DNA from 3 places in the Bacillus sp. THAF10 genome. Region 1 is predicted to be linked to each of the others. Evidence: predicted binding sites of a transcription regulator. Region 1 holds the regulator's gene; each other region holds the start of a gene.
The links. The regulator Rex, encoded in region 1, represses fermentation and respiration genes when NADH is low (regulators of the CRP and FNR family bind a similar motif). The targets are predictions, from matches to a motif close to TTGTGAAATATTTCACAA.
Positions count from the first base shown of each region.

Region 1 (6,939 bases):
TCGGAAGATCATTTTCGGCGCCATCTATAAGCGCTTCAATTTTGCTGCAGGGTTGGTTGTCAGCTCCCTCCTATTTGCCCTTGTCCATCAAGACTTTAAGCATTTACTTATCTATTTTGTGATGGGCGGGATTTTTGCATTTTTATATGTAAAAACAAAACGGATTATTGTGCCGATTATTGCCCATGTGGGAATGAACTCGTTTGTAGTAATCGTACAATTTGTGTTCCGGGAGGACATTGAACGGTACATGCAGCGGATGGAAGAGATGCAAAACAATCTTCCGCAGTTTATTTCGTTCTTTTTTTAGGCTATGTTACCCGTAATCAACGTTACTGTCGGGCTCTTTTCGTGGAGGAATATATAATGTTGAAGCAATTTTTCTTCGCGTAAATATTAGAAAAAGTCTTAAAGCCGACTTTTTCTTTGTTAGATGCAACAATCTCTGAGAAAAGAGCTTTTTTAAGACTTGGAGGATTATTTGATGAAAATTACACCGTTACGCATGGTTTTCTTTTATTCGATCATGGGGTCCTTGTTTTTGTACCTCGCGATTGCCTCATTAGGGGAAAGCATTTGGGAGTGGCACACGATTTTGTTAATGCTGATTGCCACGTTTGATTTTGGAGTGGCGATCCGCTCATACTTGCTTCATAAAAAAATAAAAGAGATCCAAAGAAAATAGGCTCACACCTCTTAGGGTGCGAGCCTATTTTTGATTTAATTCCTGTTCCATTAATGCTTCTGCTTTCTTTGCTTTTCGGTAAGCCGTACGCGAGATGACGATGCTTATTTCATATAGAACAAAGAGCGGGACTGTGACCATCAGATGAGAGATTAATTCTGGTGGTGTAATCAGTCCGCCAATGACCAATAGAGCGAAATAAGCGAATTTACGGATTCGTACGAGCAAGTCAGGTGTGATCAGGCCAAGTCTTGTTAAGAACATCACAATGACTGGCATTTGAAACAGCAGCCCAAATGGAAGGGTGAGCTGAAACAAGAATTGAAAGTATTCATTAATTCCAATAACCTGATTAATGTCTAAGCGGTCTGCCAGTCTTCCCATAAAGTCGACAACAAATGGAAAGAGGATAAAGTATGAAAAAGCTAGTCCACTTATAAACAGGATGATGGAAATAGGGATATAACTTAAGGTTACACGGCGCTCTTTTTCGTATAGTCCTGGACTGATGAAGCTCCAGAGCTGAAAAAGGGTCACCGGAAACGTGATGATAAAGGCGATGATAAAGGCAAATTGCATGAAGATTTTGATGGGATCTGTCATGCGAAAGGCATTCATCGTCAGCTCTTTCGCTTCGTTGGTGTTTTGTAAGTATACGATAATCGGTTCGGCGAGTAAGAAGCCACCGATGGCCGACACGAAAAAGAAGGATACCACCAGGATGATTCTTTTTCGAAGCTCACCTATATGGTCATAAACCGACATTTCTCTATCTGGCATATATGTTCATCCTTACATTACTTCGTTTCTTCTTTTTTCTCTTTATCGTCGTCATCGGCCAATCCTTTTGTCGCGTTCTTGAATTCACGCAACGTATTCCCGGCAGCTTTCCCTAGCTGTGGTAACTTGCTTGGTCCGAAGATTAATAGTGCTACAAATACAATAAGTAAGAGGCTTCCCATTCCTAATGAACCCATTTTTGACACCTCCTCGAAATATTCTTATTCTACAACTTTTTTACTCGCTTGGATAGTGCTTGAGAAAATATACCAATGATTGGAGTTCCACCGCTAAATCGATGTGATGGATGCGAATGTTTTCCGGTACATTGATACGTGCTGGTGTAAAGTTCAGTATGCCCTTTACGCCCTTTTTTACAAGTCTATCCGCAATAGGCTGCGCAACAGGAGCCGGAACCGTCAAGATGGCTACCGTCACATTGTCTGGCAAGTGTACTTCCATATCGTCTAAATGATAAACAGGGACCCCACCGATCTCCGAGCCGATTTTGGACTCGTCCACATCGAAGGCCGTCACTATTTTCGTATTATTGTTTTTCATAAAATTATAATGTAGGAAGGCGGTTCCTAAATTACCTACACCTATTAGAGTAACATATGTTAATTCGTCTTGGTCGAGCGTTTTCCTGAAAAAAGTTAACAAATATTGAACATTATAGCCATAGCCTTTTTTTCCAAGAGCGCCAAAATAACTGAAGTCTCTGCGGATGGTTGCCGAATCGACCTTTACTGCTTCACTAAGCTCTGCCGAGGAAACTCGTTGTTTTCCTGAAGCATGCAAATTTTGAATAAAACGGTAATAAAGAGGCAGTCTTTTTGCTGTTGCCTGTGGTATTTTCCATTGTTCGTTATTCATATTACTCCCCCATTTGTACGACACGTTTGCTCTTAATTCTATTCTATCACGTTACGAAAACGATTACATTTCTATCTTTTTAGACTTTGTTAAAAGTGATTATACTTTTATATGAAGTTTCTAGTTGTTGATTGTAGCAAAGGCGGAGACTCCTGCGGGAATGAAGGGATTGACAGGAGACCCCACAGGGCGATAGCCCGAGGAGGTTCCTGCATCGCCCCGCGGACGCGGAGTCATTTGCAGAAATCAACAACGTAGTTTGAACAGAGCCTTTTCATAAAAACCCCAATATCTTGATGTTAACTAAGAAGAAGGATAAACTTATCTTAGAATTGCTTGAGGTGAAAAGGATGATTATTTTACAAGTAAATCAGCTATCGAAATATTTCGGTGCTGACCTTATTTTATCGAATATAAAACTAGAAGTACAATCGAAAGATAGAATTGCCTTGGTTGGACGCAATGGGGCCGGTAAATCTACTCTACTTAAAATCATATCCAATCAGCTTTCCTTTGATTCAGGGGAGCTTATTAAACCAAAAGGAGTCTCCATTGGCTATTTAGCTCAGGATACGGGCTTGCAGACGGAGCGCTCGATTTGGGATGAAATGCTGACGGTGTTTACGGAGCTTCGTGAGCTTGAAGGCAAGATGCGCGAGCTTGAGGCAAATATGGGGGACCCTGCTTATTTTGATGATCAGGCCCGCTATGTACGTGTGCTGAAGGAGTATGACGAGGTGCAGGAGTCCTTTAAGCAGCGTGGGGGCTTTCAATATGAAGCAGACATCCGCTCTGTTTTGCATGGGTTACGTTTTTCAGAATTTGATTATGACACGCCGATTGAGACATTGAGTGGTGGGCAGCGCACTCGTCTTGCGCTTGCAAAGCTTCTATTAACAAAGCCAGATCTGTTGATTTTGGATGAGCCAACCAACCACCTTGACATCGACACGCTTTCTTGGCTCGAAAGCTACCTGCAGGGCTACCCAGGTGCGTTGCTGATTGTTTCGCATGATCGCTACTTCTTGGACAAAGTGGTGACAACCGTTTATGAGATTTCTAGAAAAAAATCAACGAAATTCATCGGAAACTATAGCAAGTATTTAGAGCTAAAAGCAGAGCAGTATGAACGGGATATGAAGTCCTTTGAAAAGCAGCAGGATGAGATTGCGAAGCTGCAGGATTTTGTGGCCCGTAATTTAGCGAGAGCTTCCACCACGAAAAGGGCCCAAAGCCGCCGAAAGCAGCTCGAAAAGATGGAAGTTATGGAGCGTCCAAAAGGAGACGAAAAATCCGCTTCGATTATGTTTGATATTGATAGACAAAGTGGAAATGATGTTTTAAAAATAAAAGATTTAGCTGTTTCTTATGATGCGACCCCTATTTTTCGACATGTGGCGATGAGCCTATCACGCGGGGATAGTGTCGCACTTGTTGGTCCGAACGGAATTGGAAAGTCGACCTTATTAAAAACACTTGTCGGGAAGTTAAAGCCACTTGCTGGCGAGTATGGTTTTGGTGCCAATGTGAGCATCAGTTATTATGACCAGCAGCAAGCAGACCTGACCTCCAATAAAACCGTGCTAGCAGAGCTTTGGGATCAATATCCAAACAAGGTGGAAAAAGAAATCCGTACCGTGCTCGGTAACTTTCTTTTTTCAGGAGATGATGTGTTAAAGCCAGTGTCCACTTTGAGCGGTGGGGAAAAGGCACGGCTTGCGCTGTCGAAATTGATGATGGAGCGCTCCAATGTGCTCATACTGGATGAGCCTACCAACCATTTGGATTTAGACAGCAAAGAAATTTTAGAAAACGCCTTAATTGATTTTCCTGGTACGATTCTATTTGTCTCGCATGATCGTTATTTTATTAACCGTCTTGCAACCAAGGTCTATGAATTAAGTACAGATGGAGCCAATGAATATTTAGGCGACTATGATTATTATGTCGAAAAGAAAGAAGAAGCCGAGGAGCTTGCGCGATTGGAGACAGAAGCCGCTAGCGCAAAGGCGAATCCTTCAAAGGCTGTTGCCTCTTCTGACACGAAGGAAAAGCTTAGCTATGAGCAGGAAAAAGAATTGAAGAAACAAGAACGCCAACGCCAGCGCCGAGTAGAAGAAATAGAAAAAGCGATGGAAGAGCTAGAAAAGAAGATGGAGTATAACGAAAGCCAGTTATGCTTACCCGAAGTGTATCAAGACCATGAACAGGTGCTAGCTTTAAATACCGAAAACGAAGAGCTTCAGGAAAAGCTTCTCTCCTTCATGGAGGAATGGGAAGCACTTGTTTCAGAATAGGAGAACAGTATGAACCGTCCATTTGCGATCATCCTACTAGTTGTCATTATCATCAACACCATCCGATACATTAGCTATCTCATAACAGGACCCATCCAAGCCTACTACTTCGTTATGCTCAGCATCAACCTTGCTGGCCTAGGATTGGGTATCTATTATTTGTTTTTCCAAAAAAGGAAATAAGACAGGGGGACGGTTCTGGTTTTCATAGAACCGTCCCCTTGGCTTTTATCGTGTTGCACTAGGTAATGTGGAAGCATTTCGAAGCATGCCCCAGTTTGGCAGGTAGGAAAAAAGTGCTATTGTGAGGATAGCAAAGAAGTTCACTCCAGCTTTCACACCTTCCATGTTTACGATAAAGTCCATAATGGCAGCCCTAGTGTAAGGAACAAAGAAAAGAATTGCTAATAAAGCTAATGTGCTCAAACCTCCAACAAGCCCGAGACGGTAAAAAGTGCTCCCAATTACAAATCCGATGGAAAGGAACAAAAAACAAATAACACTGTCCACCAATATCTGGTTATACCACGTTTGAGCAAGCGTTGTGCCTTCCACTGTATGAAAGGTTAAAAACTTATCTGCTGAAACAATTGTTGTTAATCCCTTAAAAAGAGCTTGAATCACTGTATTCATAACCGAAAACACAACCGCAACCATCGCACTAAAAGTCAACACGCTAATCGTATACTGACTCCTGGTTGCCCCGAGTTTAATACAATATGGGAAGGTTTCTTTCGTTGTGATAAATCCAGTAATCGCACAAAAAATATATATCGCCAAGCTTGGCGTAAATACCATCATTGTATCAAAGGAAAGCACAATTAGAAACGAAGCACTCATACTCAAAAGTAAGATGGACCAAAACACCTTAAAGGAAAATCTCATATCAACTGTAAGATAATATATTATTGCCTGCATATCCTTAAGCATATTTCTTCCCTCCAATATTCTCTTCCTCTGTCATGTATACCATCAGCTGCTGAATGGAGCTTCGATCTGCATCAAGGTGTAGGTTTTCCGCTTGCTCCCTTGTAACTCCTTCTCCAAAAACCGTGGCCGTTTTCCTTCCTGCAAGAACAGACTCATGTAGCACACGCTTTCCTTTTATAAACTCATCCACTATGTCTCGTTTTCCTGAGACAGTTAGGCTTGAACTCACTAATTTTTCTGCAGATTCATGAAATAGAACCTCTCCATTATTCAATAGAATAACTTCTTCAAATAGATTGCTTACCTCATCTATTAAGTGGGTGGATAAGATAAAAGTCCGTGGATATTCTTGGTACTGCTCTAAAAGTATTTCATAAAATTTGTAGCGTGCTGCAGCATCTAAGCCAATGTATGGTTCATCAAAAATAGTAATCTTTGCTCTGCTAGCAAGGCCAATAATAATGCCAAGCGAGGATTCCATTCCTTTAGATAGTCCTTTTGTTTTTAGCTTTGGGTCTAAGTTGAAGGTGTGAAGTAGCTCCTCCGCTAGCTCCCACGACCAATTAGGATAAAATAATGAAGCGACTTTTAGGATGTCTTTCACACGTAAGCGTTTGATAAAGTTATTGGATTCATTAACGAGGCAAATTTCTTTGGTGAGGTTTCTATTGTTGAAGGGATTTTGTCCGTTTATTAGTATGTCTCCTTTTGTTGGCAGCGTGTGCCCAGCCAAAAGCTGCATTAGGGTTGTCTTTCCCGCCCCGTTTCTTCCAAGCAATCCATAGATTTTATTCTCCTCTAGTGTAGTTGTTAGACTATTAATCGCCACTTTGCTTCCATAGCTTTTAGTGACATTTTTTATTTCTACTCTCATTCCCTTTCCCCCTTGTGGATAAGTGTTGCTAACTCTTTTTCGCTAATGCCAAGTTTCTGTGCTTCCTTTTTTAGTGGAATTATAAAGTCTGTGAAAAAAGCGTTTTTTCGTTTAGCGAGGATAATATTTTTCGCTCCATCAGCAACAAACATGCCAACCCCTCTTTTCTTAAATAAAATTTCTTGATCCACGAGTTGATTGATACCCTTCGCTGCAGTTGCCGGGTTTATGTGATAATATTTTGCAAATTCATTGGTAGATGGGACCCTCTCGCCTTCTAACATGCTTCCTTCTAAGATTCCACTTTCTATCAGCTCTGCTACCTGCTGAAAAATGGGTATATCACTTTTTAAATCAATATCCATACTACTCACCCGCCTTACTACGATCTTAATTGGTTTGTTGGTTAATTACTTATGTAACTAACTATATAACCTTTTTGATATAACGTCAAGATAAAGTATGGAAAAATTTTTCATTCTTACTTACCCACAGAC
Region 1 is NZ_CP045403.1:315,644-322,582, reverse strand. It holds gene FIU87_RS01790 (CPBP family intramembrane glutamic endopeptidase) at 1-310, shown strand, start outside; gene FIU87_RS01785 (YdiK family protein) at 485-685, shown strand; gene tatC (twin-arginine translocase subunit TatC) at 710-1,465, opposite strand; gene FIU87_RS01775 (twin-arginine translocase TatA/TatE family subunit) at 1,483-1,662, opposite strand; gene FIU87_RS01770 (redox-sensing transcriptional repressor Rex) at 1,703-2,341, opposite strand; gene FIU87_RS01765 (ABC-F family ATP-binding cassette domain-containing protein) at 2,692-4,638, shown strand; gene FIU87_RS20855 (hypothetical protein) at 4,648-4,821, shown strand; gene FIU87_RS01760 (hypothetical protein) at 4,867-5,568, opposite strand; gene FIU87_RS01755 (ABC transporter ATP-binding protein) at 5,561-6,442, opposite strand; gene FIU87_RS01750 (GntR family transcriptional regulator) at 6,439-6,807, opposite strand.

Region 2 (6,939 bases), 1.6 Mb from region 1:
AATACAAAAAAATGAAACCCTCTCCCTCTTTGTTCGTAATAGTATCAAAGGGGGAATACAGGATGATCAGAGAAAAAAAGCATAATTTTATTGGACTTGCCATTGCCATATTGATAATTGCGCCGATAATTGTTTGGGTGGTACCTTTTATTGTTCAAGGGATTTTATATGATGATGCCAATGTATGGGTATTGAAAACGCCGAAAAATGTCTATATCTTATACACGATTGGTTGTGTGCTTCTTCTATTTGCGTCTATATTTTCTTATCTGTATTACCATAAAAAAGTACTTTTCATGTCTTTAGGTATTGTGTTGGCACTTGGGATTATGGCGTTTGCCTCCATGAGTTATGTTTTAGTTGGGGAAGAGGGGGTTGCTTGGAGAACATCTGGCTTATCACAAGAAAAAAAATATGGCTGGCAGGATGTAGAAAAAGTCTATTTGACCATTGATAATGAAGAGGATCAAGATTATTTCGAATTTCATTTTAAAGATGGAGAAACCACCTCGATAAAGCGACCAGCTAGTGTCGAAGACTTCAACTCCAACCTCTTACAACTAAAGAAAATTTATGGCTTTCCATATACTAGAAAAGATTTATAAAAAAACTCCTGATATGTCGGAAGCATGATTCAAAAAAAGTTACAAATGGGTGATTGGAGCAAAAGGCGGAGACTATTTTCGCAAATGAAGCGATTAACAGGAGAACCCAGCAAGGCAATAGCCCGAGGATGCTCCTGCATCGCCCCTGGGATGTGGAACCATTTTGCGGAGATTACCAGTGGCCTCCCAGCCGTTCCAAAAAAAGCTGTCTAAAAGTCAACGTTTTCTGACTTTCAGACAGCTTTTATTTTGTTTATTTATACTTTTCTTTCCCCATAGCTCCCCAAAGGAATAATACTGTAATTCCAGCAACAACGATGAGGGGGGATGCATACATGATTAAAAAATGCTCCATAATTTTGCCTCCTTATTTTTTTCCTTGCACGTATTTGTTATCAAACAAGAACAAACGCATTAACAGATACAACGATGGAATAAGTAGGAAAAGTCCCGCAATGAATGCCGTAATTAAAGCAATTGCCATCGATTCGTTCGTAAATCCATCATAAATTGTTAAGTAAGGATATAACAGGTAAGGCATGTGAGAAGCTCCATACCCGTAAAATGCTGTTGCAAATTGCAGCATCACGAGTATAAATGCTATGCCAAGATTTCTCTTTTTCCACATCAGATAAACGGCGCCAAGGAAAAAGAGAAAGGAGAGACTGAACAACCAGGAGTGGCCTAGCATACGTTCAAAGTGAATAGCATTATGGTCACTGACTGCGAAAAATACTAATACACTTGCAAGAATAGTTGGCAAACTCCAGTTCAAAGCATATTTTCTAAGTACTTCAAAGGCTTTTTCATCACGAGCAACATTTGCATAAAAAGCTAGGAAAAATGCTGAGATGTAAAGCACACTAACAATGGCTAATAGAACAACTGCCCATGAGTAAAAGCTGGTAAACAATGCGTGATAGTCAAGCCACACAGAGTCCTCGTATTTATAGATGTAGCCACCCTCTGAAATAGTCAAAACAACAGACAAAGAAGCTGGTATTAAAAGACCAGTTGCGCCGTATAACGCTTGGTAAGCAAGACTTCCTTTTTCACCGTAATGATGAAACGCGTAATAAGAACCACGTATGGCGAGTAAAACGATTGCAATGCTTCCAGGAACAAGTAGTGTTGTTCCATAGTAATAGGCAGTAGAAGGGAAGAACCCAACTATCCCAATAAAGAAAAACACTAAGAACACGTTCGTGACCTCCCAAACTGGGGAAAGGTAACGAACGATAATTTTGTCAATAAGATGATCCTTTTTTGTCAATCTCGAATAAAAACTAAAAAACCCGGCGCCAAAGTCGATGGAAGCGACAATCAAATAACCATATAGAAATGTCCAAAGCACCGTGATTCCAATTACTTCATAGCTCATTTGTTATCCTCCTCATTCCATCCCTCTATCTTGGAGCTCTTTCTCCACCGGGTTATTTTTGAACATTTTTCGTAAAACAGTGGTACATGTAGAGAGAAGTACTAGATAGAGTAGCACAAACAAGACGATCATTAAATCCACATGATCTGATGTGGTCGCACCTTGTTCTACTGTCATATAACCCACGAGTAACCATGGCTGTCTCCCTAATTCTGCAAAGAACCAACCCATCTCAATGGCAAGGAGAGAGAGGGGACCACCTGCTAAAATTGCCCAAAGCAATGGTTTGTTCCATTGATTCCATTTCCGTACTTTAGCAATCAGCACATAAAGAATAGAAATGAACGCCAGAAACATCCCGATTCCCACCATAAGGTCAAAGAAATAATGAACAACTAGTGGTGGTAATTCTTCTTCTGGGAATTCCTCCAGTCCAATAACCTCTGCACCTGGATCACCGTGTGCAAGTATACTTAATGCATATGGTATCTCTAAAGCATATTTCACTCTATTTTCTTCATCTAGAATTCCACCTACAATCAATGGAGCTTCTGTTGTCGTTTCAAAATGCCATTCTGCTGCTGCTAGCTTTTCTGGCTGATACTCAGCTAGGTATTTACCGGAGAAATCTCCAATAATAGCGGTTGATATCGCAAAAATTGCTGCTGCAGTCATGGTAAGATGCAGTGCCTTTTTATGATACACATGGTCTTTCCCTCTTAAAATCGCAAATGCGGCAATGGCTGCTAGCACAAAAGCAGACGTTAAGTAAGCAGAAGAAAGAACATGTGCTACTTTTGTTGGTGTAGCAGGATTAAACATTGCCTCTAAAGGGCGAATATTTGTCAAAACACCATTTTCTATATCAAAGCCTCGAGGAGCATTCATAAATCCGTTTACCGTGGTGATGAAAAAGCCTGATGCAGTAGCTCCAAGCGCTACTGGAATCAACAAGAGAAAATGATAGATTTTCTTTTTAAAACGATCCCATGTATAAAGATAGATTCCAAGAAAAATAGCTTCAAAGAAAAATGCAAATGTCTCCATAAATAGAGGTAAACTAATGACATGGCCTGCAAGCTGCATAAAATTTGGCCAAAGTAAGCTTAGCTGAAGACCAATGGCTGTACCAGTCACTACCCCAATAGCCACTGTAATAACAAAACCCCTTGCCCACCTTCTTGCAAGCAAACGATAGTGCTCATCCTTACGTTTAATCCCCATCCATTCGGCTAAGGCAATCATAAGAGGCACACCAACACCGATAGTTGCAAAAATTACATGTACTGCCAACGTTATTCCGGTAAGAATTCTGCTGTACAACACCGGATCATATTCAAACATCCATCTTCACTCCTTTGTGTAGCTCAATCGAAACTCTGTGTTCCATTACATTATACAATAGTTTGCTCAGTATTTCACAATATTAAGTCTGCGCTGACTCTTATTACTAGTATATTCCCTATTATTTAAAAGAAAAACAGGGAAGCGGCAGTTGTTTTTGACATCTTTATGGCGAAGATGGGGCTAAATTGTGACGGAGAAGGTGTAGTAGAAAATTATACATAAAATTAGCTATTTTACTAGAAAAATGTACAAAAATGTGGAATAAGGTGGTAAAATATTCTTATAATTCACACAAAAGGGGGTTTATCGATGCGTATTGTAAATAACCATTTTCATAGCCTTGCAAGAAAAAAAACACCTCTCCATTACAGCCTCGATTACGGAATTCTTTGCACCGACGAACTCACTGCACACAAGGATGAAAATCAAAAAATTCGAACTGCCAGAAATATAAAATCTCCTCTAGAAGAACTACTATATAATTTATATGACTTAACTGTTGCTCAGAATAAAATTCAGGCAAGAGACAAATTTAATTACCTTCATGATGAGTTTGAATTAAGCGAAGATAAAATAACACACGAAGAGCTACTTCTTTATCTGATTGTAAAACTAAAATATTATTTAATGATTCAAGATAAGAAGCTTTATAAGCCTATTTTTAATCAAATTAATATGTTACCCACGAGCTTAAACCCCACCTTAGAATATATTCATTACAAAACTTTAGGTATTTATTATTATCGTACAGACAATTTTCTTCAATCAACGCTCGCTCTTAGTAATGCAATGACATTGTCTGATGCTCTTCCAATGCTTGCAGATGATGATCGAGCGGAGTTGTTTTATCAAGTTGCATTAACAAAGATTAAAACAAATGAAGTATTTGAATCCATTTATTACGCTGAGAAAGCCTTGACCATCTATCAAAGTAATTACAATCAAACCCGCTCCGCTGAATGTCACATCATTTTAGGAATTAACAACAATTTTTGCAAGCGCTATAAAATGGCAGAAAAACATTTCCTGTCCGCAAAAAATATTGGAGAGACCATCAAGGACAACTATTTGGAATCAATGGCATTAAATAACCTCGGCTCTATTAAATCTCGTTTGCAACAATCTGAAGAAGCTATTCACTATTATTTAGAGTCTCTCAAACTTAAGAATCAGGATAGTAGAAGTGTCTATTCTATTCTAGGTCTTGTTTTTGAATATATTAACCTAAACCAATTTGAATTTTCCAGAGAATGGGCAGAGCAGGGATTGCTATTAGCAAAACGCGACAACAACCAAGAGCATATCATTCATTTCACCACCCATATCTATAAAATTGATAAAAATCCGGAAATAGAATCTTATATTAAGGATCAAGTGTTACCTTATTTTGAGAAAGCAGGAAACAAACGATTTAATGTCAAATATACGGAAATGCTCGCAAAATATTATTATGACAATTGCCAGTACAAGCTTGCAAGTGAGTATTATCAAGAAAGCTTAGAAAGCTTGAAAGAAAAATTATCTTAACTTCCTACCAAAACCCGCTAAGAATAAGCGGGTTTGTTTCTTTTGAATATCCAAAACCTGCTTCTTTCATGCTCAAAGTGATAATACAATAGAGAATAGCAAAGTATTTTGTAAAACTAATCCGAAGGGGGAAGGAGTATGAGGTACTTAAAGCTAACGATTTTCATTTGCTTAATTTTATCCTTATTTGGGTGTGCATTATTTGAAAAAGGAGAAGCAGTGGAAGACCCCACTCCAGTAGAAAATGGACACACTGATGAAGAGGAAGAACAAGAGGAAATAAAAGCAGATGAATTTGCCTTATCTGTTGCTACCTTACTCAGAGATAAAGATTTCTCCACATTAAGTGAGGTGGTCCATCCAGTGAAAGGAGTCCGATTTACTCCTTATGCATATATCAGGGAAGAATCTGACCAAACTTTTACTGGGGAGCAAATAAAAACAATTTGGCAAGATCAGACGGTCTATACGTGGGGAGAGTTTGATGGGTCAGGAGATCCGATTAATCTTACCTTTCAAGATTATTATGAGAAGTTTGTTTATGATGTAGATTTTGCTCAACCAGAGGAGGTATCGACCAACAAGCGCATAGGGCAAGGAAATAGCTTGGATAATGCACAAGAATTCTACCCTGATGCTATTGTGATTGAGTTTCATTTTTCAGGAATTGATCCAAAATATGAAGGATTGGATTGGAGAAGCCTTCGTGTTGTCGTGGAGCAGTTGGATGGCAAGTGGTATGTGGTTGGTATTATCCATGATCAATGGACAATTTAAATTGGTTAATATGATAAAATGACCTTAAGAGAATTTTTGAAGAGAATGAGGGCTTTTACATGAAAAAAAGATTTACCATTTTCCAAAAGGGGTCAGGTATTTCTCCTTATATATGGAGTGTTTTCAGCATCCTCCCCTTTTATTTTATTTTTCAATCATCATCTACTCCAGAAATCATTGTTGGGATTATTTTAACGATTATTTTCTTTCTTACATACCGTTTAGCATTTCTTTCTAAAAAATGGCCGGTGTATTTATGGACATGCATTCTAATTGCCATATCCATCACCATGACGATTTTGTTTCATTTCATCTATTTTGCTTTTTATATTGCATTTTACAATGGCAAAATACGAAATAAAATTGCCTTTATCGTGCTTTACATTATTCATTTAATCGCAACAACTGTGGCAATTAACATCAACTTTATTATAAGAGACGAGTTATTTTTAACTCAAATACCGTTTGTCGTGATTATATGGATTGCTGTCATCCTGCTTCCGTTTAACCTTTATAATAAACGAAAACAAGATCAACTGGAGGCACAACTCGATGTGGCAAATAAGCGAATATCAGAACTAATCATTCAGGAGGAACGACAAAGAATTGCAAGAGACCTTCATGATACACTCGGCCAAAAGCTTTCTTTAATTGGATTAAAAAGTGATTTAGCAAAGAAGATTATCCTACAAAATCCGGAACAAGCAAAATTAGAGCTAAACGACGTGCAACAAACCGCAAGAACTGCATTAAAAGAAGTTCGCCAGATGGTCTCACAAATGCGCGGGATCCGGTTAAAGGAAGAAATCATCCGTGTGAGACAGCTTCTTGATGCTGCGGAGATTAAAATGGAAATAATTGAGGACCTGCCTTTAAAAAAGAATTCCTTGTTTCTAGAAAATATATTGAGTATGTGCTTAAAAGAAGCGGTAACCAATGTGGTAAAACATAGTAAAGCTACAGTTTGCATGATAACCATTAAACAGGTAGGAAATGAGATACTCCTGTCTGTAGAAGATAATGGCATAGGGAAAGCAAAAGGAATAGATACCTTTAAGGGCAGTGGTATATTAGGAATGAAGGAAAGATTAGAGTTTGTCAATGGTACGCTTGACATTCAACACGAAAAAGGAACAAAGCTTTTGATAAAGGTGCCTAATATGGTCAATCAAGGGGAAAAGGAGGAGCCAATATGATTCGAATCGTGATCGCGGAAGACCAACGAATGATGTTAGGGGCTCTTGGTTCATTACTGGAATTAGAGGAAGACATGAAGGTGGTTGGAATGGCAGGTAACGGGAA
Region 2 is NZ_CP045403.1:1,945,512-1,952,450, reverse strand. It holds gene FIU87_RS10210 (hypothetical protein) at 63-605, shown strand; gene FIU87_RS10205 (cytochrome d ubiquinol oxidase subunit II) at 973-1,986, opposite strand; gene FIU87_RS10200 (cytochrome ubiquinol oxidase subunit I) at 1,999-3,330, opposite strand; gene FIU87_RS10195 (tetratricopeptide repeat protein) at 3,643-4,860, shown strand; gene FIU87_RS10190 (hypothetical protein) at 4,999-5,637, shown strand; gene FIU87_RS10185 (sensor histidine kinase) at 5,697-6,833, shown strand; gene FIU87_RS10180 (response regulator transcription factor) at 6,830-6,939, shown strand, end outside.
Region 2: FIU87_RS10200 (cytochrome ubiquinol oxidase subunit I) is a predicted target of Rex. The motif match lies at 3,393-3,410, and genes of this name have one in related genera.

Region 3 (6,939 bases), 1.7 Mb from region 1:
TTGTCAGCAAGAAAACTTTTTTGAATTAGCTGTTGGTAATGCTGAATCTTAGTTCCTAATGACAAGGAATTAATCCTTGCTGCTTCTTTGTAAATAGCCTCCACAGCGATACATTCGAATTTAGAGAACCGACAAAAATAGTGAGGAAACAGGTAATGCAAAAGCTCTCCAACTGCTTGCTGGCCAAATCCTGTTAGCTTATAATCTGGACTCGCGTAGAAATTTTGAATCCTCTCTTCCATCAATCCTTCCCCAAGCGCAAAATAAAGGAAGCTTTTTCGATACTGTTCAAGTGGTACACGTTTTTGTCCAAGTGCTCTTTCCCTAGCCAAGGGAAATTGAAAGATACTTAGCTGATCTCCTAGTTCTTGAATGTCTTTCCACTCCAGGCAAGACAAGCTTTCTATCATACGAAACCTTTGAAAATAGTGGTACCTCTTTTCTTCAACCTCAATATCCCCTATCCAATTCTCTGCAAGACTTTTATATAAAAATAAATATTGATCTAATTCCTCAAAAGCTGCTCTTCCTTTTAATGTGCCTGGAATTTTCCAAAAGGAGTATAAAAGTTGATCTTCTTCCATTGTTAGGGGCTGAACCTTAATGTTTTCCAATCTGAATAAATCTAGATTTTTTAATCCCCATATTTTACGTAAATTCTTTAAGGTTAGCAGTTTGCCATATTCAACAATTTCCATTGTTAGCGTGATACATTCCTCGTGAGTGCTACTAGTTAGCTTGCAAATGTATTCTATTCCTTCTTGATCAGCATAGTAAATTTTATCTCCTATCTCTAATTGGGTGACATGGAGGTGTTCATACAATTCTAGGTGCATCTTTATTATTCCAGTTGTAATCTGTACTCTATTGCCACGTATTATCCATGAGGGCAAACGGAACACTCCTTTCCCACTCATATTTCCTCCCTATACTTTATTACTTAAAATGAAAAAACATTCAATTTTAATATTAGGGACTTGCACATGATAATATTTTTCGAAAGTTGTTGACAATTAATGGTTTCCTACATATAATTTATCTTGAAGTTATAAATCTTGAAGTAAAGATAATTTAATTAAAAGTAAATGAGGAGGAATAGTTAATGGCAAAAACAGTTTGGAATATTGACAAATCTCATAGTTCAGTAGATTTCGCAGTTAAACACATGATGTTCGCTACCGTAAAGGGTGGGTTTCAGGAATATGAGGCAAAAGTTGTAGCAGATCCAACAAATTTAACAGATGCTGAGATTGAATTTGTAATAGATGTAGCAAGTATTGATACTCGAAGCAGTGATCGTGATGCTCACCTTCGTTCAGCGGATTTCTTTGATGTAGATAATCATCCGAAAATGACGTTCGTCGCGACAAACATTGTAAAAGCAGATGAAAACGAGTATGAAGTTACAGGTAACTTAACGCTGCGAGGAACGACAAAATCTGAGACTTTTTCAGTTACGTTTGAAGGGTCTGGTCAGGACCCTTGGGGAAATGAGAAAGCAGGTTTTTCAGTAGAAGGAAAAATTAAACGTAGTGATTACGGTCTCACTTGGAATGCTCCGCTAGAAGCTGGTGGCGTACTTGTTGGAGACCAAATCAAAATTTCTTTACAATTGCAAGCAGCTAAAGCGTAAAAAACCTGTTCCGTTTAAGGAGAGAAAAGAAAAACAGTGCTAAAAACACTGTATTTAACAGCAAAAAACCCAGACTTAATGGCTCTGGGTTTTTACGATTTTTTAACTTGTTATTCCGTTAAAACTCCTAGTAAATGGAAGTAACCCCTTTTGTACGTTCCAGTTCCTATTGCAGATTTAAATACTCCATTCACCAAAAAGGAAAATGCTGAAGTATCAAAATGTCTTCGTTTTCTTACAAGCATAAAGGTGCCTAACCGCTTTACCATCTTATACTTTCAGCCCGTCATTCAAGAATCTGGCCATAAAAATGCTAAATGAGCGCAAGTCTCTTATTCTAGGATTGCGCTCGATAACGGAAAATCATATAGACAATTTAGCAAATATTTTTGCTTCCAGTTTCTCTTATATTTCTAGTAATACCCTCTAGTTCTTTTTTCGTATCAGGGTGTAAAACAATCTTATTGGTAAGATCTAAGGTGGAATCTTTGACTTTTCTTCCCCATTTCCTTGAAAACGAACGCCAATCACATACCATTTCGATGAGATATTTTCTGGGCATAGGCAAAGCCTGATTATTATTCGAATCAACAACCCAATATTCCCAATGATGCTTATTTTTATGTTGATGGTGCAGCCAGGCATATCTCCATTTCAATTCATCATCAGCACTTTTTTCTCCATCATAAAAAAATTTCTTTGCATACGGAAAAAATTCTTTTGGTGAAAATTTTGACCAATCATGAATAATGCCTTGTATGTATAATCCTTCTTTCCAGCATTCAATAAGCACGTTTAGCTTATGGTCAAGGATATAAAGGAAGTACTTCCAACTAGCCTTTAACATAAAAAGCCCCCCATTTATCCGTTAAATGTTAGATTTATTTTCTATTTAAATATTTTTATTTCTTCTATTTTAGTTTAATACAAGATAAGATCTAAATGAAATGGCAGCCTATTCTTCAACTTTTGCTTTAGATAGTAATGCTATTAATTTTTTTCTTTTAATATAGTAACTACTCCAATACTAAACACCAAAATACCAATTAACATTAATGAATGTATAAATCCATTTAGAAGAGGTACAAATTCTCCAGTTAAATTCTGGTTTCGATACACGATTTTAACTAGGCTGTACCCAAGAGGAGAACTAATTACTAAAATAATAATCCCTAAAATAAAAAATAACATTGCTTGTTTATTCATCAATCATTCCCCTTTTTACAAATTTAATTGTTCGTCCCTACTCCTTAATGCCAATTATTTCAAATATTAGGCATTTACTCAAGAAAAATTTTCCATAAAAAAAGAAGCTTACCTTAGTGAATATAAGCTCGCTCTGTAATTAAAACGTGCTGACCTTTCATTCCTATCATAATCCCCCTTCCTCAGGAGCAATCTACTATGCTACAATTGCTCCTATTTAATTGAAAAAATCACTTTCGCGCGTTCCAGTTCCCAAGATAGGGAAGGATAGTCATAAGAATAATAAAGAAACCTAACAGTATTGCTCCACCTTCAAAAGATAAAAGAGAAATTAGCCTTAAAGATTTTGGATCATCTTTCTTATTAAATATAAGAACAATCCACCAAACATTAGAAAGAATAAACCTATCCCTAAACCAATTAAGAAGCAAATATAGATACTTGCTCCAGTTTGTTTAGTATCTCTATCTGTTCATTTTTCTCCATATCCATGATGTAATTAGGAGTATTACACCAACTGAAGCACCAATAATTTGGTCTAATAGAAGTTCACCAGTTCTGAAATAACGAATAGTAAAAGTTCCTCCAAAAATAGCTATTATAGTAACTGCTAATTGAATAAGATATGAGTTTATTTTCACCTATTTCCCCTCCCGCCTATTTTAAACAACCTTCCAATACTTATGTAAGGAGTGAGCCGTTTTGCAACAAACGCTCCAGTTTGTTGCATACTGGAGTATAAATAATGTAATCATTTAGCTCAATTTTCTTATATATTTCTCTTAAATTTCAATTCAAACTCTGGCTTAGTTTTATAGTCCATATAATGGACACTTCCGTTAAAGTCTAAATATGATTGATAGCGTGTACGCAGTGCAGGAGCTGAGACCATATTAAGGACTTGCTCTTTACTAACCCAGCGACTTTCTGCTGTTTCATCAGATGTTGTCAATTCCCCACCTATAGGTTCACATACAAAATCAAACATCACTTTTGTAGGTACTATCTTTACCCCGCTATGTCCTTCATATGTGCCCGTATTAGAGAAAACCCCTACCAAATGAGATACTTTAACATCAATCCCGCTTTCTTCTTTAACTTCTCTTATTACCCCATCTATTAAATTTTCACCTACCTCCACTTGACCTCCTGGAAATACCCAGTGACCATCTCTACGGGTTTTAACTAATAATATTTCACCTTTACCATTTTCAACAAAGCCCCCCGCAGCCACAATATGTACTGGCATTTGCATTATAAATCACCTCATTTATAATATGTTTTTCTTCCAAAATCCTGCCCCATTCTTAAGTAAGAAGCGACCCGCTTTGCTGCAATTGCTCCCAATTAACGGCAATTCTAGTGAAAATTTTCATTAGTTTGAATGATTTTTTTTGCTTCTAAAATTTATAGCCCTATCAATATACTCCTTAGCATCCTTAATAATATATTTTAGTATAATAGCAAGCATTAGGCTGAATATTGAAAAAATTATGAACACCAATCGATATAAATTAGCGTTATTATCTTCGTATGGGTGGTTCATTTAGCTGATGATGATAAGAAAAATAAACATACCACTTATACCAAATAAAATTTTTGACAACCATTTAACCCTTTCAAAATATGGCATTAATGACTCCCTCCTTAAAAACAAATATTATGTGTTGCTAGTTCTACAATCCGGCCCTTAATGAAATATCCATTATTTTCAATTATATCACATAAGTTGGCAGGAACACTTGCGATTTGACAAGTCATGTAACCCCCTATATAGCACCTCATTTTTTGCTGTGCAATAAATAATTTACGCTTGCTAATGGAAATGCTGTTTGCAGTGTTAATTGCCACATAATTGATTGAAAACATTGTTATACCAACACATAAAGCAGGGATAATTCCTATGTGAATTATCCCTGCTTTATTAGTAATGGTATCTATTCCAAAACCCAACCCCTACTCGAAAAATAGGCTTGTTGTAGATAGTTACCGTAATTCTTCCCAAATGATATCTGCCACTTGCAAACACACAATAGGAGCAAGGTCAGTGGAATAGGAAGCATCCATGACCTTTTTTATTTGTACCGCTAAATTCTCCAATTCATCACAATATCGTAAGGCTTTATAAATCTTCTTGATTTCGAGGGAATATTCATCCTCAGCACCGCCTAATGCAAGAAGGTCCATGGGATCCCAATCATTAATCACCTTTTTTACAATCTCATAATTGCTTAATATTAGCGGATTTTGTGACTGATTCATCCTTAACACCCACCTGAGTTAATTTGATAGTGCACCATAAAATTTGTTTGTCAGCTCTATTGTGTGTTTGCTTCCGCCTTTTTCAAGCACATCCTCTATTAGCATGGCGGTTAAGAGTGTTGGATTCTTTTGATCGTAAGAAATCCAAAGGCCGTTTTCCATACCTTTTGTTTTATCTATTTCAGCCGTTCCGGTTTTACCTGCAATTTCTCTGCCAGGTAGATTAGCAACGCTCGACTTTCCTTCTGTAACCGTTTGCCGTAAAAGTCCTTTAAGTAAAGCTGCTGTATCGGATGAAGCGATTTCCTTCCATACGCTTGACTCCTCTTCTTTCAATAATAACGGCTTCATCATGGTCCCGTCATTCACTATACCCCCATAAATACTTGCCAGATGAACAAGACTTATCAAAAATTCACCTTGTCCATATGCGGTATGTGCCAACATGACATTACTGTTAAATTTGCCTGAGTTAGAGATTTGTGAATTGCTTTCTATTGGATATGCAAAAGGAAGTTCTTCCCCAACCCCGAGTTTTCTCAAACCCTCTTCAAAAGTTTCTGCACCAATTTCCACCCCTGCCATTGCAAAATAGATATTATCTGAATTGTTCAACCCACTTCGCAAATCAACCTTTTTATCATCTTCATACACTCTTGTAACGTTGCTGCCTCCGATATTCCATTGTTTCTTTGGTATATCATATTGATGATTTGGATCTAGCTTTCCGCTTTCTAGTCCTATAATGGCTGTTAAGAGTTTCATTGTAGATCCTGGAGAATAGGTATAACGGAAAGTATTCAGTGTTGCATTATTACGTGGACCTATTGTGACACTATTGGGATCATATGCAGGGACACTTACAAGACTTAGTACTTTTCCAGTGCTTGGTTCATACACCGTGGCCTGGCCTGTTTCATCTTTAATCGTCTCATATAACTTAGCTTGAATCTCGGCATCTATCGTGAGCGTAATGTCCTCTCCCCTGACAGGCTCTGTTCTGGCAACTGTTTTTTCCGTTCCGTCCTCTTTCACTTGAGTCACAAGCATTCCTTCTGTTCCTTTTAGTTGTTCTTCATAAAGGGCCTCCATTCCTGCTTTTCCTACCCTGTCACCAGCTTCATACTCATCATTTTCTTCCAAGTCTTGTGCCGTAACCTCATCGATATAACCAACTAAATGAGCTGTAGCTTCAGCATATGGGTATACCCGTTGTACTTCTCTGTTATTCCAAATTCCTTTTTCAAAGTCGATAATTTCGAGAACATGCTCTCTTTGCTCTTCTCGAAATTTTTTAATAACCATTAATTGATCTGGTTGAGCCCAGCTTACTGTATATAGCTTGGTGATATCCTCTTCTGTCAGATTAATATGTTCGGCAAGTCGTGTGAGGTCTGTTTCTGCGTCAAACTTTCCCGGAATAATTCCAAGTAGGATTAGTTCTTCATCCCCTGCAAGCAACCGGCCTTCTTTATCAAATATCTCCCCTCTAGGGGCAGGTGAATAGGCGACTTTAAATGTATCTGTTAGTGCATAATCGGGAAAAATAAAGGTAGGATCCCAATCGAGATGCCAGTGTTCATTTTCTTCCTCATCTATTGTTTTTGCTAGGACAAATTCAACCTCATAGTCTACTTTTCTTGCAAAAGTATCATAGGAAATTTTAGCTGGAATCGTCACCGATTCTTTTTCCTCCCATAATATTTCTTTATCTAGTATTTCGATTGTTAAGTTCTCCATTTGAAAGAAATCATAAACCTCAAGATGCTTCTCTTTAAAAAGTTTTAGTGACACTTGTTCTTTATCAGAAGGTTGCAAAAATTCTTGATGCATCTTTT
Region 3 is NZ_CP045403.1:1,999,791-2,006,729, forward strand. It holds gene FIU87_RS10430 (hypothetical protein) at 1-917, opposite strand, end outside; gene FIU87_RS10435 (YceI family protein) at 1,103-1,633, shown strand; gene FIU87_RS10440 (DUF5662 family protein) at 2,010-2,480, opposite strand; gene FIU87_RS10445 (glycosyl transferase) at 2,624-2,839, opposite strand; gene FIU87_RS21035 (hypothetical protein) at 3,304-3,480, opposite strand; gene FIU87_RS10450 (NUDIX hydrolase) at 3,609-4,094, opposite strand; gene FIU87_RS10455 (DUF1871 family protein) at 4,826-5,101, opposite strand; gene FIU87_RS10460 (penicillin-binding transpeptidase domain-containing protein) at 5,120-6,939, opposite strand, start outside.
Region 3: FIU87_RS10445 (glycosyl transferase) is a predicted target of Rex. The motif match lies at 2,887-2,904, and genes of this name have one in related genera.